One region of the Moritella sp. Urea-trap-13 genome, then DNA from elsewhere that is predicted to be linked to it. Evidence: predicted binding sites of a transcription regulator. Region 1 holds the regulator's gene; each other region holds the start of a gene.

Region 1 (10,311 bases):
TTAACCCTGTTTCTGCCAGTAACTTGATGGTCTGTAATTGCGCAGGGGTTAAACGGTTCAATTCCTTTGCCGTTAATTCATGGGCGCTATCGGTTAATTGCCAAAATGTATAACTGTTTAATTTCGCTGATTCTAATTTACGCAGTAATACTGGCAATGCTTGGGCGATCACTTCACCGATTGGATAATGGTAATAATCGGCACACCAATTGAAAAACGCCAACATATCTGCTGATAAAATCGCGCTATCATCGAGTACATTGATAATGGGTTTGAGTTTTGCGAGTGGAAATTCACTGTCGTTTTTAGTTGCTAGGGCAATGCCAATTAATTGCTTATTCATAAAAGGCACACAGATGCGCATACCTGGCTCGATGTAGATATCATCAGAGTAGGTATAATCAAAACTTCTGCTTAAATGGATGGGAACTGCAACGGCGACAACTGGCATGTACTCAACTCTCTTTTACGGACTAAATCTGTATTTCGACAAGCAGTTTACGGCGGTTAACTGGGTAATGTCTTGATATTTTCTATTTAATGTTCGAAATGCAGTTTATTTATGCATCTGCTATTGATATTAGGGGGTAAGATCCTATATTATTCGCAGCCTAAAAATTCTATAACTTTATGTGGTGTCTGGCAGAGTTTCAGATGGCGACATAACCAAAATTGAGGTTTCTATGAAACAAGGTATACACCCAGAGTACGCAGCAATCGAAGCAAAATGTTCATGTGGTAACGTTTTTGCTATGGGTTCTACTCGTGGAAAAAACATCACTCTAGATGTATGTTCAAACTGTCACCCGTTCTACACTGGTAAGCAACGTACTGTTGATACTGGCGGTCGTGTTGATAAGTTCAACAAACGTTTTGGTGCTCTTGCAGCAAAATAATAATTGTATTTATACAATTGTTTGCAGTGAGTCAAAAGGGTACCTACGGGTGCCTTTTTTTATACCTAAAAAATAGTTTGAAACATTTATAAAACTTAAAATTAACCTCAGTAATTTCATTTCTATAAAAATCTTCTTCTAAAATTAGCAACGCCTGTAAAAATAAACACTTCGTACCAGTGCAAAGGTAGAATAAACCACTTAAATTAATGTAGAATCATGCCAACAATATTATTAGCCGGTTTAGCTCAGTATAAAATAAAAGTGAGCTGTGTTAAATTAAAGTTAAATATTTGGCGTTACATTCAATTATTAGTTAATTCCCCAACGTTGTATCTCACACTTTGTTATTCTTGAACTCAGTCTGTGAGTTATGTGCATTCATTTCATTCAGGATATTGCGTATGTCAGACCTTAGACAGCAAGCATTGGATTACCATGCGAACCCAAAACCAGGCAAAATTGCTATTCAACTTACGACATCAGCAGAAACTGCCGATGACCTTTCTCTAGCATATAGTCCTGGTGTTGCAGAGCCAGTGCGTGCAATCGCTGCTAATCCTGACGATGCTTATAAATATACTGCTAAAGGTAATTTAGTGGCGGTTATTACTAACGGTACCGCTATTTTAGGCCTCGGTAATTTAGGTCCACTGGCATCAAAACCGGTAATGGAAGGTAAGGCGCTGTTATTTAAACGTTTTGCTGATATTGACTCGATCGATATTGAAGTGAAACACCGTACAACTGAAGAATTTATTGATACAGTTGCTAATATCGCCGATACATTTGGTGGCATTAACTTAGAAGATATTAAAGCACCAGAATGTTTTGAGATTGAAAAAGCCTTAATTGCCCGTTGTAAAATCCCAGTATTCCATGATGACCAGCACGGTACTGCGATCGTCACGGCAGCGGGTATGATTAATGCGTTAGACATTCAAGGTAAAGATATTACTGAAACTGTGATTGTTTGCATGGGTGCTGGCGCGGCGGCAATCGCTTGCATGGAATTATTAATTTCATGTGGTGCTCAGCGTGAAAAAATCTATATGTTAGACCGCAAAGGTGTGATCCACACACGCCGTGATGATATTAACGAATACAAGCAGCGTTTTGCTAACAATACCGATAAGCGGACATTACAAGATGCGATTAATGGTGCTGACGTATTCGTTGGCGTATCCGGTCCGAATGTATTATCTGCTGACGATGTGAAGTTAATGGCGGATAATCCAATTATCTTTGCCTGTTCAAATCCAGACCCAGAAATCAAACCAGAACTCGCACATGCTGTACGCCAAGATCTGATCATGGCGACGGGCCGTTCTGATTATCCAAACCAAGTGAATAACGTATTGTGCTTCCCATTCATTTTCCGTGGTGCATTAGACGCGCGTGCTAGCGTGATCAATGAAGCAATGAAAGTGGCAGCGGTACATGCTATTCGTGAGATCGCGAAAGAAGCAGTACCACAATCAGTATTAGCGGCATCTGGCGTTACATCGCTAGAATTTGGTAAAGAATACATTATTCCGAAACCAATGGACCCACGTTTATTACCACGAGTAGCACGTGCTGTTGCACTGGCTGCTGTTGCAACGGGCGTATCACGTATTGAATTACCTGAAAATTACATGTTGTAAATTTATTCGATAATTCTATTTGATAGCTCTAACAAACGCCAAGGTCTTTCCTTGGCGTTTGCATTTCTGCGCTTATACTTGTATAAAGAGCCGCTATATTGCCCACATTTAAGGTTCCCATGTCTGAAGAATACGAAATTGAAGTCATCCCTGTTGTTGTTTCTGCAGAACCAATCGAATTATATAAAATTTTAAAAATTGAGAACCTAGTGACATCGGGCAGTGAAGCAAAGAACCATATTGCTAACGGTTTTGTATATGTGAATGGTGAAGTTGAAACACGTAAACGTAAAAAAATTATGTTTGGTGACATTATTGGTTTTGATGGTGAAGCGTATCAAGTTATGTCAGCCGAAGAGCTAGCGTCATACGATGACGCTGATTATGCGGAGACTGATGATGGCGAAGATTTTCCTGAAGATGAATTTGTTGACCCGGCTGCACTCGAGTCAGATTCTGTCGCAGCATACATGGCTGAACATGATCTTACTGAAGACGATTTCATTGCTAATGATGCCGTTACAAGCGCTGATGTTGAAGCCGATATTGCAGAGCAACAGGTTGCAGAAAATATTGTAGAAGACGTTGCTGTTGAAGCTGCCTTTATCGCGCCAGCAGCGACTATTAAACCTGAAATCGCCAAACCTGCAATTGCTAAACCTGTCGTTACTAAGTCAGTAGTTGAAAGCATTGCTGCTGATACTTGGGAACAGCCAGAAAAGAAGAAAAAGAAAAAACCTGAAGTAAAACAAACTAAAACAGCAAAAGCTGCAGAGCCTAAAAAAGTTGAGAAGAAAAGAGGCCGCGCGGCACCTTTTAGTTTTTAGGACTTAACTTTCAGGGCTTAATTATTAGATTCTAGCTAACGGACTGCATTGAGATGACGAATGCAGACTGTTGAGATCAAAAAAGGCACTCCTTTCATAAAGGGGTGCCTTTTTTATAACTGCTTAGCTATTATTATCGACTAATCATCTTGTTCTAAATAATCATCAATATTAATACCCAGTGCTAACATTTGTGCTTTCGCTTCTGCAGGTATGTTATCTGGCTTGTCTTTGGTTAAATCTTCATCTGCCGGTAATGGTTGGCCAGTGTAAGCATGTAAAAATGCTTCACATAATAACTCGCTGTTAGTCGCATGACGTTGATTGTTAATCTGACGGCGAGTTCTTTCATCTGTCAGTACTTTCAATACTTTCAAAGGAATTGAAACAGTAATCTTCTTTACCTGTTCACTCTTTTTCCCATGTTCTGCATAGGGACTAATATACTCGCCGTTCCACTTCGTCATTTTCGACCTTTGGGTAAATTATTATTTAATGAATAAGTAATAAGTCTACCTTTGAATTTGATTATTGGCAATCAGTATGTAAAGAGCTCTAGACGTCTATTGACCTATTGTGACTTAATGGTGTATGTTTTGAGGTACTGACAATACATTAATTCAATATTAAGTTCGGGAGAACGCATGGACGCAGTGAAGCGCAGTATTCATAAATTTGGTGGTAGTAGCTTAGCAGATGCTACTTGTTATCGTCGTGTATCAGCGATTATTAGTAAGCACACTCAAGCTCGAGATCTGATTGTTGTTTCTGCGGCAGGTAAAACCACCAACCAATTGTTAGAGTTATTACAATTAGCGGAAGATGGTGATCAAGCTGCGCCTGAGCGTCTTATTGCCACCTGTGAATATCAAGCCAAACTCATTGCTGAATTACTCGCAGATGAATTATGTACGCAACTCACCGCTGCACTGCAAGATGATATTCATACCATTGGCCATTTATTAGAAACCAACCTTGATGTTTACGCTAAAAACCAAATTCTTGCCCATGGCGAAGTGTGGTCTGCACGACTGCTCGCGGCATTGTTGAGTCAAAACCAATTGCCCGCAGATAATTTAGATTCACGGTTGTTTTTAACCACGGCATTAGCTGCGCAGCCTGTGGTCGATGAAACCGTGTCTCGCCAAAAATTAGCCGCATGTTTAACGACCTTAAACAATCGCGTCGTGGTTACTGGTTTTATTGCTGGAGATGCCCAGCAGCGCACCGTAACATTGGGGCGTAATGGTTCAGATTATTCAGCGACCTTATTAGGCGCATTAGTTGATGCAGACCAAACGACTATCTGGAGTGATGTGGCTGGGGTATTTAGCGCTGACCCACGTCGTGTCAAAGATGCCGAATTACAAACTAAATTGTCACTCGATGAGGCGGCAGAACTCGCGCGTTTAGGTTCACCGGTATTACATGCACGCACATTACAACCCGTTGTTGGCAGTAAACAGCATGTACAACTGCGTTGTAGTTATACCCCCAGTGAAGGGTCAACCCAGATCCATCGTCGTTTACCCAAAGGTAAGGGCGCTAAAATCGTCACTTCGGTTGATGATCTGCACTTGCTCGATATTGAATTCGGGCATCAGGCTGACTACCAACAACAATATGAGCAGTTAATTACCTTGCTAGCAAAACAGCAACTGTCGCCGATTTGTATTAAACGCCGTCCTACCGAACATGTAGTTAGATTAGGTTATACCGCTGAAATCGTGGCGTTTGCACTGGCAGCATTACAAGTATATCAGCAGCAACAACCGCAAGTCATGGCCATTAATCCGCTCAGTGGTTTTTGCATGGTAGCCTTAGTGGGCTCAGGTGTGACTGAAAATGCGCTACAGTCACATCAGTTTTATCAACTGATCTCAGAGCATAACCTGACTTTTGTGCAAACCGGTGATAATCATTTAAGTATCTGTGCAGTATTACAAAAGGTAGTGCTTGAACCGTTATTGAAAGAATTACACACGGTATTATTCAAACAACCGAAACGTGTTGGTGTGGTGTTGTTTGGTAAAGGTAATATTGGTGCGGGCTGGTTATCTTTGTTTGCTCAGCAACAGCATAAAATACCAGCGCAGCAAAATGTCGAGCTGTGCTTATGTGGCGTCTATGGCTCACGGGGCGGGGTATTAGATTTCAACGGTCTGGATGCAGCGACAGTGCTTGATGACTTCCAGCCGGAAACATTTGTGTGGGAACAGTTATTATCTAATTTGGCCTTGCACCCGTTTGACGAGTTAGTGATCATTGATATTACCGCCAGTGAAGCGATTAGTTATTATTATCCTGAATTTGCCCAACATGGTTTCCACCTTATTTCTGCCAATAAATTTGCCGGTGCTGCCAGCAGTGAATTTTATAATCGGGTGAAGCAAAGTTTTAGCGATAATGAAAGCTACTGGCTATATAACGCCACAGTTGGTGCAGGGTTACCTATCCAGTCATCGATGGATATGTTGCAACACAGCGGCGATCAAGTCACTGCTGTGAGCGGTATTTTCTCTGGCACTTTATCTTGGTTATTTCAACAATATGATGGTCAGGTTGCCTTTTCAGAATTAGTCGAACAAGCGTGGCAGCAAGGTTTAACAGAGCCAGACCCGCGTGAAGATTTATCTGGTAAAGATGTGCAGCGTAAATTGCTTATCCTCAGCCGTGAAGCCGGTTATGAAATGGAGTTAGCTGATATAAAATTGGAATCTTTGGTTTCAGAAGCGCTGATGGGTTTTAAAGCTGATGAATTTTTAGAACATTGCGAAGAGCTAAATGAAAAAATACTGCGGATGTTTAACAAAGCCAAAAAGCAGGGACTAGTATTACGTTACGTGGCGAGCTTTAGCAATAAAGAAGGTGCGCAGGTTGGTTTAGAGTTCTTAGAACCGACTCACCCGTTTGCCAATTTACTGCCGTGTGACAATATTTTTTCGATTAATAGTCATCGGTATCGTCATAACCCGTTAGTGATCCAAGGACCCGGTGCTGGTAAAGAAGTGACTGCTGGCGCTATTCAAGCCGATCTGTTCCAATTATGTCAGCTGTTTGCTCGCTAATCTGCATGTTTATTTCTACCAAGAACTAAGACGCACATAATTCATGTTTAAGATGAATTATGTGCGTTGACTTTATCCGTCAAACTTGTGATGATTGAGACGTAAAGAGGTATGGACGTCTAAACATCTTAAGGGATATAAGTATGAGTTTTCACAATGCACAAAATATTGAAGTATTAAATCAAAGCGTTTCTGAATTGGGGCGTGATATTAACGTTTCATTTGAATTTTTCCCGCCAAACTCACCTGCGATGACGTCTACCTTATGGGAATCAATTAACCGTCTAAAAACCTTAGAGCCTAAATTTGTGTCGGTAACCTATGGGGCCAATTCCGGTACCCGTGATCGCACGCATGATATTATCAAACAAATTAAACATGAAACCGGTTTGATTGCCGCGCCACACCTAACCTGCATCGATGCTAATCGCCAAGAGCTAAAGCAGATCGCCACAGACTACTGGGACAACGGTATTCGTAATATCGTCGCCTTACGTGGTGATTTACCGCCGGGCTTGAATCAACCTGACATGTATGCGGCTGACTTAGTGGCATTACTGAAAGAAGTGAATGACTTTGATATTTCTGTAGCAGCCTATCCAGAAGTACATCCGGAAGCTAAGAATGCCCAAGCTGATTTGCTGGCGCTAAAAGATAAAATTGATGCTGGCGCTGATCGCGCTATTTCGCAGTTCTTCTTTGATACCGAGAGTTTTTTACGGTTCCGTGACCGTTGTGCCGCGGTGGGCATAGATAAAGAGATCGTGCCGGGCATCTTACCCGTCTCTAATTATAAAACCTTATGTAAGTTCTCGAAATTGACCAATGTAAAAGTGCCAAATTGGATGCACAGTCAATTTGCAGGTTTAGACAATGACCAAGCGACACGTAATCTGGTCGGCGCAAGTATTGCCATTGATCAAGTAAAAGTATTATCACGAGAAGGAGTGAAGGACTTTCATTTTTATACCTTAAACCGTGCAGATTTAACCTATGCTATTTGCCATACTTTGGGTGTCCGTCCAAAATAGTAAGAGTGCTAATAGTGACTGAGTTGCTTACTTAATTACTTATGATCATGAGTCTATATCAGGAACAAAAATGCCGACAGGATGTCGGCATTTTATTAGCTGCTACTTGTGTTCGGACTTAACCGGTATTACGCATACCAGCCGCCACACCTGCGATACTCACCATTAAGGCTTGCTCGATATCAGGGTTCACTTCTTCGTTGCTACGCGCACGGCTTAATAGCTCTGCTTGGAGAATGTTCAGTGGATCTGTGTACGGATTACGTAATTCAATCGACGTTTTGCTCCAAGGCTGGCCATCAAGTAAATTAGCCTCCGGGGTTAAACCGACAATTAGCTCTGTTGCTAGGGCTAAACTTGCACGCAGTTCTTTACCTAGATGCCATAAATCTTCTGTTACCAAACACTGGTCATAATATTCTGCTAACCATGCATCAGCTTTCAAAAATACCATTTCGAACATTTCTAAACGGGTATTGAAAAACGGCCATTGCTGTTGCATTTCTTGCAGTGTTTCACGTTGACCTGAATCAAGCATGTTTTTAAATGCGGCAGTACAGCCTAACCAAGCTGGCAGCATTAGGCGGTTCTGCGTCCAAGCAAAGATCCAAGGGATTGCCCGTAAGCTTTCTACGCCACCGTTGGGTTTACGTTTTGCTGGGCGGCTGCCTAATGGCAGTTTACCTAATTCTAACTCAGGTGTCGCAGAGCGGAAGTAAGGCACGAACTTTTCATGACCTTGGATGTATGAGCGATATTCTGCACATGAATCCGCCGACATCTGATCCATGGCATCACGCCAAGCTTGTTTTGGTGCTGGCGGTGGCAGTAGGTTTGCTTCCAATATTGCACTGGTGTAAAGATTTAAGCTTTGTTCTGCTACGTCTGCAAGACCAAACTTAAAGCGGATCATTTCACCTTGCTCTGTTACCCGTAAACCACCTTTGAGTGAACCTGGAGGTTGAGATAATAAGGCTGCATGTGCAGGTGCACCACCACGACCGATACTACCACCACGACCATGGAATAAAGTCAGATTAATTTCTTCTTGCTCACAGATTGCGACTAAGGCTTCTTGTGAACGATACTGTGCCCAAGACGCAGCAATTACACCAGCATCTTTAGCGGAATCTGAATAACCGATCATAATGTGCTGATGGCCATTGATGTAGTTTTTATACCAATCAATTGCTAACAGACTCGCTGTTACTGTACCTGCGTTGTTCAAATCGTCTAAGGTTTCGAATAATGGCGCTACAGGTAAACGGAATGGACAGCCAGTTTCTTTTAATAGTAGTTGTACTGCTAATACATCAGAGGCTTTACGTGCCATTGAGATAATGTAAATACCAAGCGCTTCTGGATCTTGTTTAGCGACAGTGTAGCAAGTATCCAATACTTCTTTCACTTCCGCAGATGGTTGCCAGCATCGTGGGATCAACGGACGTTTGTTATTCAATTCTTGCAGTAAGAATGCTTGTTTGTCTTGCTCGCTCCATTGGCCATAATCACCTAAGCCAAGATAACGGGTTACTTCTGAAATCACGTCAGTATGACGATCACTGTCTTGGCGAATATCAAGTTTAACTAAGCTGACACCGAAACATTCAACCCGGCGAATGGTATCGAGTAACGCACCTTTGGCAATAACAGCCATGCCACACGAATTTAGCGAGTTGTAACACGCTAATAATGGTTTACGTAATTGCGCAGTTGTGGTGATGAGATCACGGCTTTCAGTTTGCTCACCTTTTAATTGCGCGGTTAAGTTTGCCAGTGTTTCAGTTAATTCACTGCGTAATGTTTTTAGTAACAATCGATACGGTTCATGACTCTCACCAACTAATGTACGCAATGTGTCATCGCAGTCATTCATGGATAATTCACTGGTGAGATGTGTGACATCTTTAAGGAATAAGTGGATCGCCATCCAACGACTAGTGAGTAATACTTCTTCGGTAACCGTTGATGTGACAAATGGGTTACCGTCGCGATCTCCACCCATCCAAGAGGTAAACTTAACCGGCGAAGCATCAATGGGTAATTGATAATCTAAACGGTCTTGTAAGCGTTTATCAAGGCTGCGTAAGAAATTTGGTACCGCATCCCATAATGAGTTTTCTACAACGGCAAAGCCCCATTTAGCTTCATCGACAGGCGTTGGGCGAACAGTTCTGATTTCATTGGTGTGCCAGGCTTGTGATACTAATTGTTCGATACGCGTCATGAATACATCGCGCTCTTTGCTGCTTAACTCAGTCAGTTCTAACTGGCTAAGGCATTTATTGATTGCGCCATGCTTGTGGATCAGGGTACGACGCGTGATCTCAGTTGGATGGGCTGTCAGTACTAAATCGATATTCAGTTTTTTAACCGCAGAGAGTACGTCTTCTTCACTGATTTCAGAGTTATTTAGTTTCGCAAACAGTTCATCGATAGAGTCTGGCACGCAAGCGTTATCTGCACAGTTACGTGATGTGGTGTGGAACTGCTCTGCAATATTCGCCAAGTTTAAGAATTGGCTAAATGCACGTGCAACTGGTAATAACTCATCATCAGAGAGGCCGCGCAGCACGGTAAGTAATTGTGCGCGGTCTTTATCATTTCCGGCACGTGATGATTTTGCTAGTTGACGAATGGTTTCAATCTTATCTAAGAACTCTTCTCCAAGATGATCCTTGATTGTATTCCCGAGTACTTGGCCTAATAAGCCAACATTACTTCGTAACGCTGCATATTTATCTGACATACATAATCCTTCAATTCAGTGTGTAATACGGCAACAACTATTATCGTTATGTATGTAAAATAACTATATTTAGAGACATTCGTCAACAAAATCG
Region 2 (10,311 bases), on a different contig from region 1:
TATCACACTACGTGATCTTGTTAATGCTATCCCTTATTACGCTATCCAGAAAGGTCTGTTGACGGTTGCTAAAGAAGGCAAAATTAATGCATTCTCTGGCCGCGTACTCGAAATTGAAGGTTTACCAGAGCTGAAAGTTGAGCAAGCATTTGAATTATCAGATGCATCTGCAGAACGTTCTGCCGCTGGTTGTTCAATCAAGCTAAGCGAAGCGCCAATCATTGAATATCTAGAGTCTAACATCGTGATGTTAAACTGGATGATCGCTGAAGGTTATGGTGATCCGAAAACGATTGCTCGCCGTGTTGCTGAAATGAAAGCATGGATCGCAGATCCACAATTGCTTGAAGCTGACGCTGACGCTGAATACGCAGAGATCATCGAAATTGATTTAGCGGACGTTAAAGAACCTATCCTAGCTTGTCCAAATGACCCTGATGATGTGAAATTATTATCTGATGTTGCTGGTGTGGCAATTGACGAAGTATTCGTTGGTTCATGCATGACTAACATCGGTCACTTCCGTGCTGCGGGTAAACTGCTGGAGAAATTCAACGGTACATTGCCAACACGTATGTGGGTAACACCACCAACGCGTATGGATGCCGCACAATTAAGTGATGAAGGTTATTACTCTATCTTCGGTAAAGCTGGCGCACGTACAGAAATGCCAGGTTGTTCACTGTGTATGGGTAACCAAGCACGTGTAGGTGACAATACTACAGTTGTTTCTACTTCAACACGTAACTTCCCGAACCGTTTAGGTACTGGTGCTAATGTTTACTTGAGTTCTGCTGAAGTTGCTGCTGTAGCGGCGATTAAAGGCCGTATTCCAACAGTTGCAGAGTACATGGAACTGGCTTCTGAGCTTGATGCAACGGCAGCGGATACCTACCGTTACCTAAACTTCGATCAAATCGCTTCTTACATTGAGAAAGCCAACGAAGTTATTGTTCAAGAGGCGGTTTAATTAATAGATGATACAGTGACGACTGTATCGTTAATTAGCTAACTCGAATAGAACAAAATAAGTGTATGAAACGGCTCCCTCGATAGGGAGCCGTTTTTGTTTCTGCTATTTTTTGCTACAATCCCTTCCCTTGAAAACTGATCAAGCTATTACCCGATTAATAAGCGATTAATAAGCGATTAATAAGCGATTAATAAGCGATTAATAAGCGATTAATAAATGATGAACCCCCTAACTAATGAGCAGGCATAACCGTGGATTTTGAATTTCGAAAAGATACCCTTACTGATACTTACCGTGTAATAATCTCAATGGAACAGACGGCACTGGGTAGTTGGATCCAAGGCACTTTAGGTACGGATAAAGCCACTATCGCGTTGATTCAAGCTGAAATTGATTTATTAAAAGCCCGTAAGAAACAAGAGTATCGCTTAATCGGGGATGAGATGACATTAACCATGACGCAAGAAGATGTTTGTGCTTGTATGAATTCAGAGTTAATTGATTCGGGTGAAGAGCTGGATGACGACATGAACTTTTATGATGCAGAAACGGTTGCAGTATGCGGCTTGGAGGATTTTGAGATTATACTCCAAGCCTGGTTAGCGTTTTTTAGTCAGCGCTAGTTCCATTTAGTCCCATTCTTCTGATGTATAGCTAAAGGTTGGCAATGACCATTTCCAATAAATAGCACACAAACGTAAAGTAACACCGACACTGAAGGCCACAATAAGGGTGATATTGTGGTCCACGCCAAAGTTTTCTAAAGTAAGATAAAGTACGGCAACCAATAACGAAATCCCCGCGTAGATCTCTTTACAAAATACCACCGGTGTTCGATTACAAAGTAAGTCGCGTAATACCCCGCCACAAATACCCGTTATCATGCCCGCCATAATAATCACTGTCGGGTGATAGCCGAGTTTCATCGCCACATTACAACCAATGATGGTAAATGCAATTAGGCCAAGCGCATCTAATACCAAGAATAATCGGCGTAAATGATTCATGTGTTTGGCAATTAAAATGGTAAACAAACCCGCACAGATGGTGATATACACATAGTGGGGATGTTGGGTCCATACAATTGGAAAATTACCCAACAATAGGTCGCGCACGGTACCGCCACCAAGCGCTGTCACAAAGGCAATAACTGCCACACCGAAGATGTCCATATTACGACGGCCCGCCATTAATGCACCCGACATAGCTTCGGCAGTGATGGCAATTAAATAGATATAAGTGAGCATTTTTGCAAACCTTTAGTTTGAAAATAGTTAAGTTATAAATCCATTAACAATAGGTCGCGCTCCTTGCAAGAACGCGATCCTATACATAAATATGATTATGGTCAACTGAATAGAAAGTTATGGTCAACCGAAACTGAATTACAGGTCAGGATTTTATGGTGACGCAACGTTTAAACGACAGATCAGGGTGATTTAAATCTGCGACAGTACTTACAAAAGTGATATAAATAGGGTAGACTTCTGGATGGCTAATATATTACTTAAGGATGGGAATAATGCCAATTAGAATTAAAGACGGGCTACCGGCTGCAGAAATATTAGGTAATGAAAACATTTTTGTGATGCTAGAGTCTCGTGCAACCAAGCAAGAAATTAGACCGCTGCAGGTTGTTGTTCTTAACCTTATGCCGAAAAAAATTGAGACTGAAAATCAAATCTTACGGTTATTATCGAATACGCCACTGCAAGTAAATGTAGAGCTATTACGTATTGATTATCGCGCCTCTAAGAATACTCCACAAGAACACATTGATGAGTTTTATCACGACTTTGAACGTATTCGTCATAATAATTACGATGGCTTAATTATTACCGGTGCGCCATTAGGCCTAGTCGGTCATGAAGATGTGGCGTATTGGCCACAAATAGAAGAGATCATTCACTGGTCGAAAACCCACGTGGTATCAACCTTATTCCTATGCTGGGCAGCGCAAGCGGCATTAAAAGTACTGCATGGCATTGATAAAAAAGTTCACGAGACTAAATTTTCGGGTGTCTATCCACAGCAAACATTCCACCGTCATAACCCGTTAGTACGTGGTTTTGATGATGAATTCCCAGTACCGATGTCGCGCTATGCTAACTTTTCGAAAGACATGTTCGCTGGTACAGACCTGAATGTTTTCGCGGCGAATGAAGAAACTGGGGTGTATTTAGCGGCTTCAAAAGACTGCCGTCAGGTATTTGTCACTGGTCACCCAGAGTACAGTGCTGATACCTTGCATCAAGAATATATGCGCGATGTTGCTGACGGCGTTGAAGCCGAAGTGCCAGCTAATTATTATAAAGATGATAATGCTGAAAATGCCCCTCTTGTTACTTGGCGCAGTCATGGTAATCTGCTTTATAGCAATTGGTTAAATTATTATGTTTATCAACAAACGCCATATGACTTAAATGATCTATAAATGCCGTTCGAGCAGTTATTCGAGTGGAAAGTCGAATAGATAGATTAGTATCAAATAATAAGACTCAGGATTGAGTCTGCAGTAAATTAAACGAGGGATCTTGTGGCTACTATAAAAAACAAACAGCAACTGGAACAGCAATTAAAAAAACGTATCATGCTTATCGATGGCGGCATGGGGACGATGATCCAGGACTATAAATTAGAAGAAGCTGATTACCGTGGTGAACGCTTTGCTAACTGGCATAGTGACGTCAAAGGTAACAATGACTTATTGGTATTAAGTAAGCCGCAGCTGATTGCTGATATTCATAAAGAATACCTCGACGCTGGCGCTGATATTCTGGAAACTAATACTTTCAATGCCACGACGATTGCGATGGCTGATTATGATATGGAATCATTGTCGGCAGAGATAAACCGTGAAGCGGCGCGTATTGCCCGCCGAGTTGCTGATGAAAAAACTGCAGAAAATCCTGATCGCCCGCGTTTTGTTGCCGGTGTATTAGGCCCAACAAACCGTACTTGCTCTATTTCTCCAGATGTAAACGATCCAGCATTCCGTAATACTTCTTTTGACCTTATGGTTGAAGCTTATATCGAATCAACCAAAGCCTTAATCGAAGGCGGCTCTGATTTTATTCTAATCGAAACCATTTTTGATACCTTGAATGCCAAAGCTGCCGTTTTTGCGGTGAAAACGGTATTCGAAGAACTCGGTTACGAATTACCTATCATGATCTCAGGTACGATCACCGATGCCTCGGGTCGAACACTGACGGGTCAAACGACAGAAGCATTCTACAATTCATTACGTCACGCAGAACCAATCACCTTTGGTCTTAACTGTGCATTAGGGCCTGATGAATTACGCCAATATGTCGGTGAGCTATCGCGAATTTCCGAAAGCTATGTGACTGCGCATCCCAATGCCGGTTTACCTAATGCGTTTGGTGAATACGATTTAAGCCCAGAAGACATGGCAGAGCATATTAAAGAATGGGCTGAAGCTGGTTACTTAAATATGGTTGGTGGTTGTTGTGGTACGACGCCAGAACATATTAAAGCCATGGCCGATGCTGTTGAAGGCATTAAACCACGCCAATTACCGGAAATCGAAATTGCGTGCCGTTTAAGTGGTTTAGAGCCATTAACCATTTCTAAAGAAAGCCTGTTTGTTAACGTCGGTGAGCGTACCAATGTAACTGGCTCTGCACGTTTTAAACGTCTGATCAAAGAAGAAAACTACGATGAAGCCTTGCATGTTGCTCAGCAACAAGTCGAATCAGGCGCGCAGATCATCGACATTAACATGGATGAAGGTATGTTGGATTCATTGCATTGTATGCAGCGTTTCTTAAACCTGGTTGCATCTGAACCGGAAATTTCAAAAGTACCGATCATGATCGATTCTTCGAAATGGGAGATCCTTGAAGCGGGTTTGAAGTGCGTACAAGGTAAAGCGATCGTTAACTCAATTTCGTTGAAAGAGGGGGAAGAAAACTTCCGCCGCCAAGCGACTTTAATCCGTCGTTATGGTGCTGCGATGATCGTGATGGCGTTTGATGAAAAAGGCCAGGCGGATACCCAAGAGCGTAAATTCCAAATTTGTAAGCGTTCTTACGACATTCTAGTACATGAATTAAATTATCCGCCAGAAGACATTATCTTCGATCCAAATATCTTTGCCGTTGCAACGGGTATCGAAGAGCATAACAACTATGCGGTTGATTTCATCGAAGCTGTTAAAGACATTAAACGCGAACTGCCGCATGCGATGATCTCTGGTGGTGTATCTAACGTATCTTTCTCATTCCGTGGTAACAATCCATTACGTGAAGCGATTCATGCGGTGTTCTTGTATTATTGCATCAAGGAAGGCATGGATATGGGGATTGTAAATGCAGGGCAACTTGCAATTTATGATGACCTACCGAAAGAACTGTTGGATGCCGTTGAAGACGTTATTCTTAACCGTACTCCTGAAGGTACGGAAGCGCTGTTAAACATTGCTGAAAAATACCGTGATTCTGGTGTGGAAGTGGAAGCTGAAACGCAAGAATGGCGTACTTTTAATGTTAACAAACGTTTAGAGCATGCGTTAGTTAAAGGCATCACTGAGTTTATTGAAGAAGATACAGAAGAAGCACGCCAACAAGCAACACTACCGTTAGAAGTGATTGAAGGTCCGTTAATGGACGGCATGAATACCGTTGGTGACTTATTCGGCGCCGGAAAAATGTTCTTACCACAGGTAGTTAAATCTGCTCGGGTAATGAAACGCGCGGTGGCTTATTTAAACCCGTACATTGAAGAGTCAAAACAGAAAGGTTCTTCAAACGGTAAGATCTTATTAGCGACAGTGAAAGGCGACGTACATGATATTGGTAAAAATATTGTTGGCGTTGTACTGCAGTGTAATAACTATGAAATCGTTGATATGGGTGTGATGGTATCTTGCGATGACATCTTGAAAAAAGCCGTAGAAGAAAACTGCGACATTATTGGTTTGTCAGGTCTTATCACACCATCGTTAGATGAAATGGTGCATGTAGCCAAAGAATGTAAGCGTAAAGGTTTTACACTGCCGATCCTGATTGGTGGCGCAACAACATCGAAAGCCCATACCGCGGTTAAGATTGAGCAAAACTACGATGAACCAGTGATTTATGTATCCAATGCATCACGCGCAGTAGGTGTGGTTGCGGCATTATTGTCAGAAACTAAAAAGCCTGAATTAGTTGCACGTATGGCCAAAGAGTACGAAGTAGCACGTGAACAGCATGCCCGTAAACGCCCACGTAGTGCGCCGGTTACATTGGAAGTTGCACGAGCTAATAAAGCCGATATTGATTGGGTTAACTACACACCACCAGTACCGAAAACATTGGGTGTACAAAAATACATTAATTACTCCATTGCCGAGCTACGCAAGTACATTGATTGGACACCATTCTTCATGACGTGGACACTGGCGGGTAAGTATCCGCGTATTCTGACCGATGAAGTTGTGGGTAAAGAAGCTACCAGCTTGTTTAACGATGCCAATGCCATGCTTGACCGTTTACAAGAATCAAATGAAGTGGGCGTTAACGGTGTAATTGGTCTGTTTCCTGCCAATACAGTGAACAGTGATACTGTTGAAGTATATACCGATGAAACACGTACCAAGGTATTAACGCGTCTTGAACACTTACGTCAGCAAACTAAGAAAAAAGGCGGTCAATTTAACAATTGTCTAGCCGATTTCATTGCACCAAAAGAATCGGGTAAATTCGATTACATTGGCGCATTTGCAGTAACAGGTGGTATCGGTGAAGACGATATGGCTAATTACTTCAAAGGTATTGAAGATGATTACAATGCGATTCTTGTGCAATCTGTGTGTGACCGTTTAGCTGAAGCAATGGCAGAGCGTATGCATGAATTAGTACGTAAAGAAGAGTGGGGCTTCACGCCTACCGAAGAGTGGAATAACGATGATCTGATCCGTGAGAAATACCAAGGTATTCGTCCGGCACCAGGTTATGCGGCTTGTCCGGAACATACCGAGAAAGGTGCTATTTGGGATCTACTAGACCCAGAAAGCATTGGTATGAAACTAACGTCTTCTTATGCGATGTGGCCAGGTGCTGCAGTTTCGGGTTGGATATTCTCGCATCCAGAGTCGCGTTACTTTGCGGTGGCTTCCATTCAAGAAGATCAAGTGAAAGACTATGCCGAACGTAAAAATATGACGCTTGAAGAAGCTGAACGTTGGTTAGGGCCTAACTTGGGTTATGCACCGGATTAAATCTAGCCTTTTTAAGGCAATAAGAACTATTGATCTCTATTTTCAATCATTTATATTTGAAAGTATGGTTAAAGTCTCAGACGGCGAGTTGATTCACTATTAACATGAGCGTAATAATTCTGGGGTTGTTTCATACTTAATGAACAATCAACTCACCGTCAGCAATACGAGTAACTATAACTAGGGGATTTAACGAATGTCTTTGTCGCTACATAGTCTTGGTTTCAAACAACGACTTGTCCTAACCATCACCATTTTAGTATCAGTTTCATTATTAATACTTAACTGGCTGTCTTATAATAAATTTAAAACTCAACAAATTGCTTCTATTGAAAGTATGTCACGGATCATTGTCGAAAATGCGTCAGATAAAGTTGAGCTAAAGATGGAAGCTTGGGTTGATGCGTTAGAATCCAGTCGTATTTACTTTGAAGGTGAGCACTCTGATGCTGATTACGTAAATATTGCCAAAATGGTAACCAAATCTGCAGGATATGCCAGCTTCACAGCAGGTTATAGCGATGGACGTGCTTTTGGTGATTCCGGCGGTGACAATGGCGTGTTTGATGTTAGTGATTACGACCCAAGAACTCGAGATTGGTATAAAGATGCAATGACCAATCGGTCTACTGTCCTGACCGATATTTATACCGATGATACAACTGGTGGGCTAATGGTCAGTTTAGCCAGTCCATTCAATAATCAAGGGGTCGTTGCTGGTGACGTTTCGCTCGACATTCTTAATGATATTATCTCGCAAGTCGACTTCCCTGGTGCTGTATTACTGGTCTTAAATGAAGAGTTTACTCAACTTGCTTCGACAGATCCGAATGATGAAATTGGTGTCCATTTTGGCTTGCATGATCTTGCAAAAAAAATGACCGAACAAGGCGAAGGTAGCTCTAGTTATGAATGGGCTGGAATCCAAAAACAAGCTTATTTTTCGGATATAAAATTACCAGGTAATCATAGATGGTTTATCTATGTTGGTATTGAAGAGTCGGTTATTTACGCGGATATAAACGCTGAATTAGTGCAGACCATGTTAACTTCAATATTCGTGATATTGATGGCCATCATCATCGTTATTATAATACTAAATCGGCTGTATCAACCGATCGTTGCGCTTAAAAGCACTGTACTTGATTTATCTGCGGGTACGGGTGATCTCACTCGTCGTCTTGAAGTGAAAGGTAAAGATGATTTGGGACAAATATCATCGGGCATTAATACTTTTATTGGTAACCTGCAGAGTATGATGCAAGAAGTAGCGCAAACTACTCTGGATAGTTCTGCTCGAGTGAGTGAGCTCTCGACTCAATCTGCGCAAAATAGTAACGTTTTACAAGCCCATTTTGATGAGGCCAACTTGGTTGTCACGGCTGTTCACGAAATGAGTGTGACGGCTGAAACTGTAGCTCGGCATGCCTCTCTAGCCTCTAGTCACACACAAAATGCAAAAGACCAAGCCGAAGCTTCTAAGGTAGTTGTTTCTAAAGCTGTGCAAACGGTGTCTTCATTGGTGAGTGAGGTGGAGTCTATGTCTCATGACATAACGAGTATGAACGGTAATATTCTTAATATAGCTAATTTGTTGAAAATAATTGGAGATATCGCGGATCAAACTAACTTACTTGCATTAAATGCGGCTATTGAAGCTGCCCGTGCAGGCGAACAAGGTCGAGGTTTTGCGGTTGTCGCCGACGAAGTTCGTGCTCTGGCTGCTCGTACTCAAGAAAGTACCTCTGAAATTGCCAATATGCTGACCATTCTGACATCCGGCGCCAATCGGTTAGTGACCAATATGGATACCATCAAGGTGAGTTGTAGCCATACTGCAGAAAGTACCGCGCGGGTTAATTTGGATCTTGATAATATGGCAGAATCAGTCGCAAATATTAATGACATTGCCATGGAGATAGCAACTGCAGCGGAAGAGCAAAGCGCAGTATCTGAAGATATTAGTAAGAACATGACTGCTATTACTAACATGGCTGAAGTGTTAACTGAAAATGGTGAAAAGGAGCTTGGTAACTGTAAGGCGCTGGCCGATACCAATACCCGACTTGAAGCAATTGTGGGTAAATTCAAAATCTAGCAGGCTAAATTTAAGTTAGAAATTTAACGACATACGAAAAAATGCCCGTCTAGCAAGTTGCTATACGGGCATTTTTATCTCTAGCTGATGTAAGCGGAGAAGAGTCCGCAAAATAAGCGTGGTTAACTCGTTTGTAATAACGCTTTTTTAGTCCGGGTCAATAATGCCTTTTTACGTTGGGTTAATACATTACCTAATATCACTAATACCAACCCAAGTGTTGAATACAGCGTCCAATGATAATCTTCAAATACCGCAGAGACACTTAAGGCGACAATCGGGGTTATCACTAAAATATAGGCGGCATTACTGGCGCCAAGTCGATCAACTAAAATCAAATAACAAGTAAAACCAAGTACCGAGGCTGGAATAGCAAGGTATAACAAACTACCTATGTATTGTGTCGTGAGCGTAAATTCAAACGAAATGCCACGCACGAAGATAATCACTAGCAAGGCAACACAACCATAAACCATAGCATAGCTGGTGGCGGTAAAAGGTTGGATACTATTTCTGGTATTACGGATACTCAACATATTACCTATCGAGAAACACCAAGTGCCGATTAGCGCGAACATTAAACCGTATAAGGTATCTTGCGACCAATTGGTTTGTAATAAATCGCCTGCAAACAACAAGCTAATGCCCGCAAGTCCCAGCGTAGCGCCTAACCAGAAATTGGCGTTAGTTTCGGTCTGGTAAAATAGCTTGCTGTGAAAGGCATTAAATACTGGTGCTGTGGCCATAAACACCGCCACTAAACCGCTGGGAATATACAAAGTCGCGCTATAAAAGGCGAGGAAATTACAACAGAATAAACACCCACCTTGTAGGGCTAAAAAAGCATGGTCTCGGCGTTTTACCGGTTGCAACTTACCCCACAGCTTACCGACAATAAACATAACCATCGCGGCAATGGCAAAGCGGTAAAAGATCGACACTTCCATGGGGACATCACCGTGTTGCCACTTGATTGATATCCAAGAAAAACCCCAAATAAATATCATTGAAACG
Region 3 (10,311 bases), on a different contig from region 1:
CTTCACTTGATAGTAAGCGACCCAGTTCATCACAACGTGCAATCAGCTCATCACCGATACCTTGTAGTACCGCTTGTTTTTGTTCTAGTGGGGTCTTTTCCCATGTTGGTTGAGCATGTTTTGCCGCCGAAATAGCCTGATGTACTTGCGCCGTACTTGCTTGTGCAAAATTACCCAGGTTTTGGCTGATATCTGACGGGTTAATGTTAGCGACAGTGCTAACACCAGCTTGCCATTCGCCGCCAATATAAAGTGAGCTTTCTGCTTGAATGCGTTGAGTTTGAGTTGTCATGTGACTTTCCTTGTTTCGGCGATACATTAAGTAATTTAGATTACATTCGTGAGTATAGTTGATCTTTTATTTTGCTTTAATTTTGCTTTAATACTGCGTTCACGATTCACTGACCGCAGCATAAACGACGAACTCGACCAGCATCTCTTCACGTGCCAGTCCCGCAACGACCATGGCAGCGCGATTGGGATAAGGTGCATCAAAATATTCGGCATATACTTTATTCACCGTTGCTAGATATTCACGGTCAGTGACATAGATTAAGACTTGCAGTACTGAACTAAGCGACTCGCCTGCACATTCTAATGTGTGGACCAGGTTATCAAAGGTTTGGCGAGTTTGTGCTTCAATGCCACCCGCAACAACTGCCCCAGTTTGATCAATCGGGATCTGCGCAGTATATAAAGTGCCATTATTTACAATCGCCCATTCGAGTGGCGCTTTAGACGCAAATAATTCAGTTTTTACCGGGTAGCTTTGAGTTGTCATGTTTATATCCATTTGTAGCTGCTTTGTTTCAATGTTGTGAATATTGCCATTTGACTCTTGATAAATCTAACGGTAAATTCTGTACGATTGATAAGAAAAACTTATCACCCCATAAAAGCGTGATCACGACATACTTTTTATCAAGACAGGCTTTATCACAACATACTTCATAGGCTATTAAAGATGGATATTAAAATACAACAATTGCGACATTTCGTTTTAGTGGTCGAAGAAGGTGGGTTCCGCGCAGCATCAAGCAGAGCGAATCGCTCTCAAGCGGCATTATCAACCTCTATCAAAGAGCTTGAACGTACCTTAGAGCAACCGCTATTTGAATCGGGCAACAAGTCAACGCTCACGCCCTTTGGTCAAATATGCTTACCCAAAGTCACCCAATTTCTGCATATTTATAAAACATTAGATAATGACTTACGGGCAGCAGCAGCAGGCCAACAAGGTCGCGTGCGTATTGCTAGTGTGCCCTCGGTAGCGGCGAAGCTCATTCCTAACGTACTGGGACGGTTTTGTAAGGACTACCCCAATGTCGAGGTCAGTTTAATTGATGATAACGCGGCTGGCGTCGAAGCCAGATTATTGTCAGGCGAAGTAGATTTAGCGTTGGGGAATTGTGCCAATTTAGACGCTGCAGCAGTTGATTTTACACCACTGATTTCAGACCCAATTGGGGTGGTATGCTTAAAGGATAATCCCATTGCACGTAATATTAACGGTATTGAATGGCGGGCATTATTGGATCAGCCATTTATTCATAACGGCACCTGTACACTGCTAGAACCAACCGCAGCAAGGGTGCTTATTGATAAAGCGCTTTACTCGGTAGAGAATATCACCTCTTTATTCTCTGTATTAAAACTGGGAATTGGCATAACCACACTGCCTAAATTGGCCTTTCCCAATAATGAAACAGACCTAGTGTGGTTACCCCTTATCGACCCACTGCTAGAACGAAAGATGGGCATCTTTCGACTTGCAGAACATACTATCTCTCCTCAAGCACAAGCGTTTTATGAACTGTGTATTAAACATCTCATCTGCTCGGATGAGTTAAGTCGCTGATAAATGCATCGAGCTTTTACTCTAGGCATTATCTAGCTCATGTTATAAATAATCTCTAGTCACTACTCAACGATTAGAATGTTGCCATCGACTGCAACGATCTTAACCCGTAGACCAACGTCAAGGAGTTCAACCGTTGCGGTTTCACTTAACCGCGCATTCCAATTAATACCGGAATGACGAACCTTACCGCCGTTCATCGTGACAACTTCGCTCACCGGTACGGTTTGTCCTATCATGTCGCTACTGGTATCTTGTACCAACCGATTGCCCTGAAATCGCTTAAGCGGTTGCCATAATAATAGAGCTACCACGCCAGACAATAGGCCTACCGATAATACTTCAAACTCCCAGCCTTGGACTATGCCAGTACTAACCAATACCCCAGTGATCAGACAACTAAGACCAAAAAACAGTAATGGCCCGCTTAACCCCGTCACACTCAACTCAACAATCAATGCTATCGCACCAATAATATAAAGTAATTGATCGTGATGGTTCTGTAAGTAGTTAATTAATGTATCCATTTAGTAAACTCCATTGATAGAAGACAAACTCACTATTCAGATAACTTCAGTGCGCTTGAAACGGCAATCGCTTGAGCAACCGTATTACCAATATTATCGCCCGTTTTACCATCGGTTAAAATCACAGAACCTTCAGATGCAATGGCTTTATGCGCAGCAATGGTATCTTGTGCTAATGTCAAACGCACCGCTTGCTGACCTTCAGCAGTGATAGCTGCAGCACCAATTACATTTAGCGCATTAGAATCCGCGTCGGCCACTAATCGAATCGCTTCGGCTTTACCCGTCGCTTCTAATATTTGTGATTCTTTACTTGCTTCAGCCGCCAGTACTTGCTCTGCTTTAGCCGCTTCTGCATCTAATACACGGGCTTGTTTCAAACCTTCAGCTTGCGTGATCGCAGCAGTCTTAACACCTTCAGCCGTGAGGATCACAGAACGTTTTTCACGTTCTGCCGCCATTTGTTTTTCCATGTCTTCTTTAATTGAAATAGGCGGTGTAATGTCTTTAATCTCGTAACGTGTTACCTGCACACCCCAAGGTTGAGTCGCTTCTGTCATCGACGCTAAGATAGATGCGTTAATGTTATCTCTGTTTTGGAAACACTGATCGAGTTCCATCGAACCAATAGCATTACGCATTGTTGTTGTCGCCAGCTGTACTACCGCTAATTTATAGTCGGTAATATTATTAGTCGCAGCCGCCGCATCAGTCACTTTCATGAATAAAATACCATCAAGTTCCAACGTAATATTATCTTTGGTGATAGCCAGTTGTGACGAAATATCTAACGACTGTTCTTTTAAGTTACGATCTGCAGCAACGCGCTGTACAAAAGGCACAATAAAGTTAAGCCCAGCTTGCAATGTGCCGCTGTAACGTCCGAAGGTATAGATGACGTAACCTCGGTTTTGCGGAATGAATAATATGCTTCTTTGAATAGTAAAGATGACGACAATAGCAATCCAAAGCCACGGGGTTAAGAGTATATCAATTGCAGTATTCATAAATGCGCTTCCTTAATGATTAAAATAAAAAATACTTTTTAAGTAATGGCTTACATCGAATTTAAATAAAAAATATATAACTGATCATAGAATAAATGATTACTGACGAGGAGACAGTGTTTATATTAAATTATCGTTGTGGTTTCAATATTTACCTCAAAAGTGTGACTTGAAACCATCGTATGTTTTATGTATTAGCCGTAACTGCTCCGACCTTTAGGCGTATACGCTCATTTTATTCGTTATGCGATAGTTTAATATTGAGTAGTCTGAGGCTGAACAGTAGTATAGGGACTCTATTTTTCGCACATCACTGTTTAGGAAGTATCATGTCATTTGTACGAGGCTGCTTAGCGTTTGTATTGTGGTTTATAAATTTATTGTTTTGGGTCATCCCAATCATTGTTTTAAGCCCTATTAAATTACTGCCAATTAAAAAACTACAATCAATTTGCTCTGCATTGTTAGTTTTCTGTGCCAGTAGTTGGATCCGCGTTAACGTAATAATCGAACGCCTTATACACCCAGTTAATATTCATCTTCACAGTGCTGATATCGAACTGTCTGAAAAAGAATGGTACATGGTACTTGCTAACCATCAATCTTGGGTTGATATCTTGATCTTACAACGGGTATTAAATAAAAAGATCCCCTTCTTAAAATTCTTCTTAAAGAAAGAGCTTATCTTTGTGCCTTTTTTAGGCATGGCTTGGTGGGCGTTAGATTTCCCATTCATGCGTCGTTATACCAGCGCACAATTAAAGAAAAACCCCAAATTACGCGGTAAAGATATCGAAGTAACCCGTAAAGCCTGTGCTAAATTCAAATCAAGCCCAGTTAGTGTGATGAATTTTGTTGAAGGCACGCGCTTAACCGCCGCGAAACATGGCAAACAAAGCTCGCCGTTCAAACATCTGTTAAAACCAAAAGCGGGAGGACTCGCGTTTGCACTTTCTGCATTAGGCGAGCATATTCACAAAATCGTTGATGTTTCGATTTATTACTCAGGCCAGACGCCAAGCTTTTGGCAATATCTGTGTGGTGAAGTAAAAGATGTTCACGTACATATCCGCGTGGCTGATATTGATGTCAAAATGCGTGGTGATTATCAAAAAGACCGTGCATTCAAAATTGGTTTTCAGCAGCACTTAACGCAAATGTGGACAGAAAAAGATGCCATTCTAGAATCAATGGCACAGAGTGACAGCACAATCACCAATAAAAGTGCTCCTGTAGTAAACAGTACCAGTAGTTAATTTTGCTCACTACAGTTTAAAAAATTCGTAGAGAACACTGATTTGTAAAAGATATAAAAGCCGCCTCATTTATTTATATATAATAAAAGAGGCGGCTTTTTTATATCCTCTATTAATCTAAACCCCGCTGTGAACTTTATGAACAAAACGACCACAACGTCGTTAATTGCCATTATTTACAGTTTCCATCCCGTCACAACAACACCGCCAACATTAACGTAACATCACTCCCCATTGGTGTTAACCATTAATACCAAACATTAGCTATTTAACTAATAACAATAAACACAAGGAATGGATACCATGCTAAAGCAATTTAGGAAGCGTGTAGCCTCATCACTTATCGTGGCAAGTATTGCAACACTCTCATCAGCAGCTTGGGCTGCTGATTTAGAGAAAATTCACTTTATTGTACCTGGCGGTGCTGGCGGTGGTTGGGACATGACAGCCCGAGGCACTGGCGATGTATTAATGAAGGCTGACTTAGTGAACAAAGTCTCTTATCAAAATCTTTCTGGTGGCGGTGGCGGTAAAGCGATTGCTCACATGATTGAGACTGCGGCTCGTCAGCAAGACACTTTAATGGTTAACTCGACACCGATTGTGATCCGTTCTTTGACTGGTATTTTCCCACAGTCGTTCCGTGACCTAACGCCCGTTGCAACAACGATTGCCGATTATGGCGCAATTGTTGTTGCAGCAGATTCTAAATTTGAAAACTGGTCACAAGTTGTTGCCGCATTTAAAGAAAACCCACGAAAAGTAAAAATTGCCGGCGGTTCTGCGCGCGGTAGCATGGATCATCTGATTGCAGCAGCGGCATTTAAAGGCGAAGGTTTTGATGCCCGTAAAGTGCGCTACATCGCTTATGACGCTGGCGGTAAAGCAATGGCAGCAGTATTGTCAGGTGAAACACCACTACTTTCAACCGGTCTAGGTGAAGTACTGGAAATGTCTAAAAGTGGTCAAGTACGTATTCTTGCTATCACAGCACCAGAACGTCTAGCTGCAGCGCCAAATGTACCAACGCTTACCGAGATGGGTAACGACACCGTATTTGCTAACTGGCGTGGATTCTTTGCTTCACCGGGTATCAGTGATGCGAAAGTTGCAGAGTGGAACAAAGTATTAAGTGAAATGTATAAGACTGACCAGTGGGCTACAGTACGTGACCGTAATGGTTGGATTGATAACTACAAAGCAGATAAAGACTTTTATGCATTCTTAGAACAACAAGAACTGCAAATGGGTGCCTTGATGCGTGAGTTAGGTTTCTTAAAATAAACTAATTCATCCCCATGATACAGCCACAGTAATCACATTCACTGTGGCTTTCTTTTAAATCGGAGCATCCATGCAATCAACACCTTTACCACGCTTAAACCGAGACCGAGTCAGTGGATTAATATTCCTCCTGGTCTGCTTAATCTACGGATACCAAGCTACCCAAATTCAGCTTTTCCCTGGTGACGAATACGAGGCCTTTACGGCACGTACTTTACCTTATTTACTTACCGCCGGTGGCATCATCATGTCACTGCTGCTTATCGTCATGTCACCCGTGACAGCTTCGAGTACTAATGCTTGCGCACAACAAGCTGCTGATGAAAGCAGTTTAGATTGGCGTCTACTCGGCGCATTCGTTGCCTTAATGACCGCGTATGGGATCGGCTTAACTTGGCTCGGATTCGTCTTGGCAACCAGCTTATTCTTATTAGTCGGTTTTTGGCTACTTGGCGAACGCCGCAAAGCGGTATTGTTTGGTGCATCTTTCCCTTTTGTAACTGTGTTTTGGTTACTACTGACCAAAGTTCTGGATATTTATCTTGAACCTGGTTACCTCTTTTTAAGCTTGTAGGACGATAATTATGTTAGATGGAATTTTAGCAGGCTTATCCACAGCAATCATGCCAACCAACTTAATGATGGTTATGGTCGGTTGTTTTGTTGGTACATTTATTGGTATGCTACCCGGTCTTGGGCCGATTTCCGCGATTGCGTTAATGATCCCCATTACTTATGGTTTAGACCCTTCTTCGGGCATGATCTTAATGGCTGGCGTTTACTATGGTGCCATTTTTGGTGGTTCAACATCATCGATTCTCATCAATGCGCCCGGTTGTTCGTCCACCGTGGTCACCGCATTTGATGGTTACCCCTTGGCTAAAAAAGGCCAAGCCGGTAAAGCATTAGCACTTGCCGCCTATGCATCATTTACTGGCGGTACTCTGTCTGCAATCATGCTATTAATCGCCGCACCCGCGTTAGCCAAAGTATCATTAAGTTTTCAATCATCGGATTATTTTTCCTTAATGCTAGTTGGTCTATCTGCCGTTGCTGCATTTGCGGGTAAAGGTCAGGTATTAAAAGCCTGGATGATGACGATTTTTGGTTTAATGCTATCAACAGTCGGTATTGATAAAGGCATTGGCGTTGAACGTTTCACCTTTGGCTTAACTGATTTGATGGATGGTTTTAGTTTCTTATTATTAGCGATGGCTACTTTTGCCCTCGGGGAAATATTATTCAGTATTTTAAAACCTGAACCAGATACATCAGCAGAAGAAAACAGTGCCCTATCTGAAATAGGTAGCATGAAGGTAACTAAAGAAGAATTCAAAGAAGTCGCCCCCGTGGCAATTCGTTCTTCTATTCTGGGTTTCTTTGTCGGGGTATTACCGGGTGCAGGCGCAACGATTGCGGCATTCCTAAGTTATGGCTTAGAGCGTAACCTTGCCCCTAAAGATAAACGTGATGAATTTGGTAAAGGTAGTATTCGTGGTCTAGTAGCGCCGGAAGCCGCGAACAATGCCGCATCAAGTGGTTCATTTGTACCACTATTAACCTTAGGTATTCCAGGTTCTGGTACCACAGCGATTATGCTGGGTGCAATGATCTCTTACGGCATCCAACCTGGCCCACGCTTGTTTGTCGATAACCCAGAGATTTTCTGGTCAGTGATCATCTCAATGTACTTCGGTAACCTAGTATTGATGGTGTTGAATCTACCGCTGATCCCGTATATTGCGAAACTATTAGCCGTGCCAAGAACAGTGTTACTGCCGATGATTATTTTCTTCTCAATCACTGGCGTGTATCTGGTTTCGTTTAATACTGTTGATGTGTTTATCATGATCTTAGTGGCGGTGATAGCGATATTCCTCAGGCTCGCGACCTTCCCCTTAGCACCGTTATTACTGGGCTTTATTCTGGGTGGTTTGATGGAAGAAAACCTACGCCGTTCATTAATGATCAGTGATGGTGAGTTAAGCTTCTTATGGGAACGTCCAATAACACTGACTTTCACTGTCATTTCAGCCTTAGTACTGATCACACCTTTACTACTGACCGCGTTTAACCGTCGCAGAGCAAAGAAGTCAGAATTTGTCGATGACTGTGATTAACAATACGGTTTGATCGGTAACGGAAACAAAAACAGCGCTCTAAGCGCTGTTTTTTTTCATCAATAAAATAGTCATTCACTAACTAATGGTTTGCATAAACAAGCATTATCTCGCTTGTTTTTTATAAGTTCGTTCTGGACGCCCGACTGTACCGTAGTTTAAATCAGCAACCAGTTCACCAGTGCTAATGAGGTGCTCTAAATAACGTCTTGCCGTAGTCCTACTTGCACCAATCAATACCCCCGCATTATCCGCAGTGATATCCTCATGGTCAGTAAACAAGCTACGTACTTTATCCAAGGTGACACTATCAATGCCTTTAGGTAGACGTGATGCAGCTGGGTTTTTAACGCTAACAGAGATCATCGAATCAACCAAATGCTGATCTAAATCATCTAGGTTACCAAATTGATTTTTCTGTTTGAGGTACTTATTTAACGATTCTTCTAAGCGCGCAAAGATCACTGGTTTTAAAATATAATCAACCACCCCACCGCGCATTGCCGCTTGTAATGTATCCGCGTCACGGTCTGCAGTAATCAAAATCACATCACATTGATGCTGCTGTTGACGTAAATCACGCAGAATATCTAAACCATTACCATCGGGTAAATACACATCCAACAAGATTAAATCGGGTGTTAATACATCGAGCAAGGTTTCAGCTTCTGCTTTCGAAGTGGCGATACCGATAACCTCTAAGCCATCTATTTTCATTAAATTACGGCGGTGGATCTCAGCGATACCCACATCATCCTCAATGATTAAGACTTTAATCGCCTTAGTTGATGTCATTTTCAATATCCTTATCAGCATGCTGTTTTGGTAAATACACCGTCATTCTTGTTCCTTTATTATCTATGCTTTCCATCATTAATTGCCCGTTATATTGGCTAATAATTTGATTAACAAGATGAAGTCCTACGCCTCGATTATTTTCTGATTTGCTCGATACGCCTTGCTTAATCAACTCTTCTTGGGCAATGTTTTTTGGTAAGCCACAACCATTGTCTTCTACTTCAATAATGATTTCATCGCCAAAATCAGAAATACTCACCGTTACTTTTTTTTCTGACTTGCTAGTATGACTGCTGTTGCAAGCATCAAAACCATTATCAATAAAATTACCTAATACCGTCACCATATCCTCTGCACGAATATGCTCAGGCAAGGCTAATAGCTGCGAGCCTTCATCAATCTCTAATAACAGCCCTAACTCTCGGGCTCTTTCACTTTTACCCAACAATACCCCGGCAATCATAGGCTCGTGGATCGCTTCGCGTAAGAACTGGATGAGATGCTGATAGCGCTCTGTTTCTTGTCCAATTAAACTCAGCACTTCTTCATTTTTACCCAAATGTATAAGCCCGCTGATGGTATTTAATTTATTGCTATGCTCATGGGTTTGCGAGCGTAATAGATCCGAATATTCGCGTACTTGCGATAACTGTTTGGTCAGTTCGCTTATTTCATCTTTAAGCCGAAAACTGGATACTGCACCAACAACTTGACCATCAACAATGAGGATCTGCCTGTTCGCCACAATTGCTTGGCCTTTAATCATCATTTCAACATTATACTCACTGACTTTACTGGTCAAAATTTCGGTCAAATTATTCTCGGGTAATACTTCATCCATTTTGCGGTTCAGTACATCTTCCGCTTGCACTTTAAAAATATCACAGGCACTACGGTTAATAGAACGTAAGTAACCATTAGCATCAATACTCACCACCCCTTCTTTAATGGTGCTGAGTGTGACTTCAAGTTCCATATACAAACGGCCGAATTCTTCCGGTTCAAAGCCAAATATCGCATTTTGAAATTTCTTGGCGGTAAAATTAGAGATCAACGCATTAGTGAGTACCACGAGCGCAATCATAATTAGCAGGAAGATAAGAAAGTGATCGGCTTTACTTTCAATGCTCGTCAATAAATAACCAACCGACACGACGCCGATAATATTACCTTTGCGATCAATAATCGGGGTTTTCCCTCTGACAGACCTGCCTAATGAACCGTTAGCAACGGAAACATAAGATAAGCCTTGTTTTAAGGCTCTATAATTATCATCACCCTTCATCGGCTTACCGACCCGCTCATTAATAGGATGAGATAACCGAATACCGTCTTTATTACCCACAACAATAAACGCCGCATTGACCGACGCGCGTAAATATTCAATTTTAGCTCGGATGAGTTCAGGATTATTGGTTTCTATCGCTTTAATGACACATGGCGATGTAGACAAAAATTTAG

What was found. The regulator MetJ, encoded in region 1, represses methionine synthesis genes. The targets are predictions, from matches to a motif close to TAGACGTCTAGACGTCTA.
Region 2: metA (homoserine O-succinyltransferase) is a predicted target of MetJ. The motif match lies at 2,454-2,471, and genes of this name have one in related genera.
Region 3: CXF93_RS05660 (slipin family protein) is a predicted target of MetJ. The motif match lies at 3,602-3,619, and genes of this name have one in related genera.

The regions. Positions count from the first base shown of each region.
Region 1 is NZ_PJCA01000002.1:13,476-23,786, forward strand. Features, by position in the region: gene priA (primosomal protein N') at 1-451, opposite strand, end outside; gene rpmE (50S ribosomal protein L31) at 684-896, shown strand; gene CXF93_RS02305 (malic enzyme-like NAD(P)-binding protein) at 1,301-2,542, shown strand; gene CXF93_RS02310 (RNA-binding S4 domain-containing protein) at 2,662-3,369, shown strand; gene metJ (met regulon transcriptional regulator MetJ) at 3,510-3,836, opposite strand; gene metL (bifunctional aspartate kinase/homoserine dehydrogenase II) at 4,014-6,437, shown strand; gene metF (methylenetetrahydrofolate reductase) at 6,581-7,468, shown strand; gene ppc (phosphoenolpyruvate carboxylase) at 7,587-10,217, opposite strand.
Region 2 is NZ_PJCA01000039.1:216,419-226,729, reverse strand. Features, by position in the region: gene acnB (bifunctional aconitate hydratase 2/2-methylisocitrate dehydratase) at 1-970, shown strand, start outside; gene CXF93_RS19930 (YacL family protein) at 1,225-1,596, shown strand; gene CXF93_RS19925 (trimeric intracellular cation channel family protein) at 1,603-2,220, opposite strand; gene metA (homoserine O-succinyltransferase) at 2,496-3,407, shown strand; gene metH (methionine synthase) at 3,510-7,199, shown strand; gene CXF93_RS19910 (methyl-accepting chemotaxis protein) at 7,396-9,297, shown strand; gene CXF93_RS19905 (DMT family transporter) at 9,420-10,311, opposite strand, start outside.
Region 3 is NZ_PJCA01000027.1:622,917-633,227, reverse strand. Features, by position in the region: gene CXF93_RS05680 (aldehyde dehydrogenase family protein) at 1-292, opposite strand, end outside; gene CXF93_RS05675 (RidA family protein) at 392-781, opposite strand; gene CXF93_RS05670 (LysR family transcriptional regulator) at 965-1,858, shown strand; gene CXF93_RS05665 (NfeD family protein) at 1,921-2,385, opposite strand; gene CXF93_RS05660 (slipin family protein) at 2,418-3,392, opposite strand; gene CXF93_RS05655 (acyltransferase) at 3,722-4,648, shown strand; gene CXF93_RS05650 (tripartite tricarboxylate transporter substrate binding protein) at 4,952-5,932, shown strand; gene CXF93_RS05645 (tripartite tricarboxylate transporter TctB family protein) at 6,003-6,506, shown strand; gene CXF93_RS05640 (tripartite tricarboxylate transporter permease) at 6,517-8,052, shown strand; gene CXF93_RS05635 (response regulator) at 8,158-8,847, opposite strand; gene CXF93_RS05630 (sensor histidine kinase) at 8,834-10,311, opposite strand, start outside.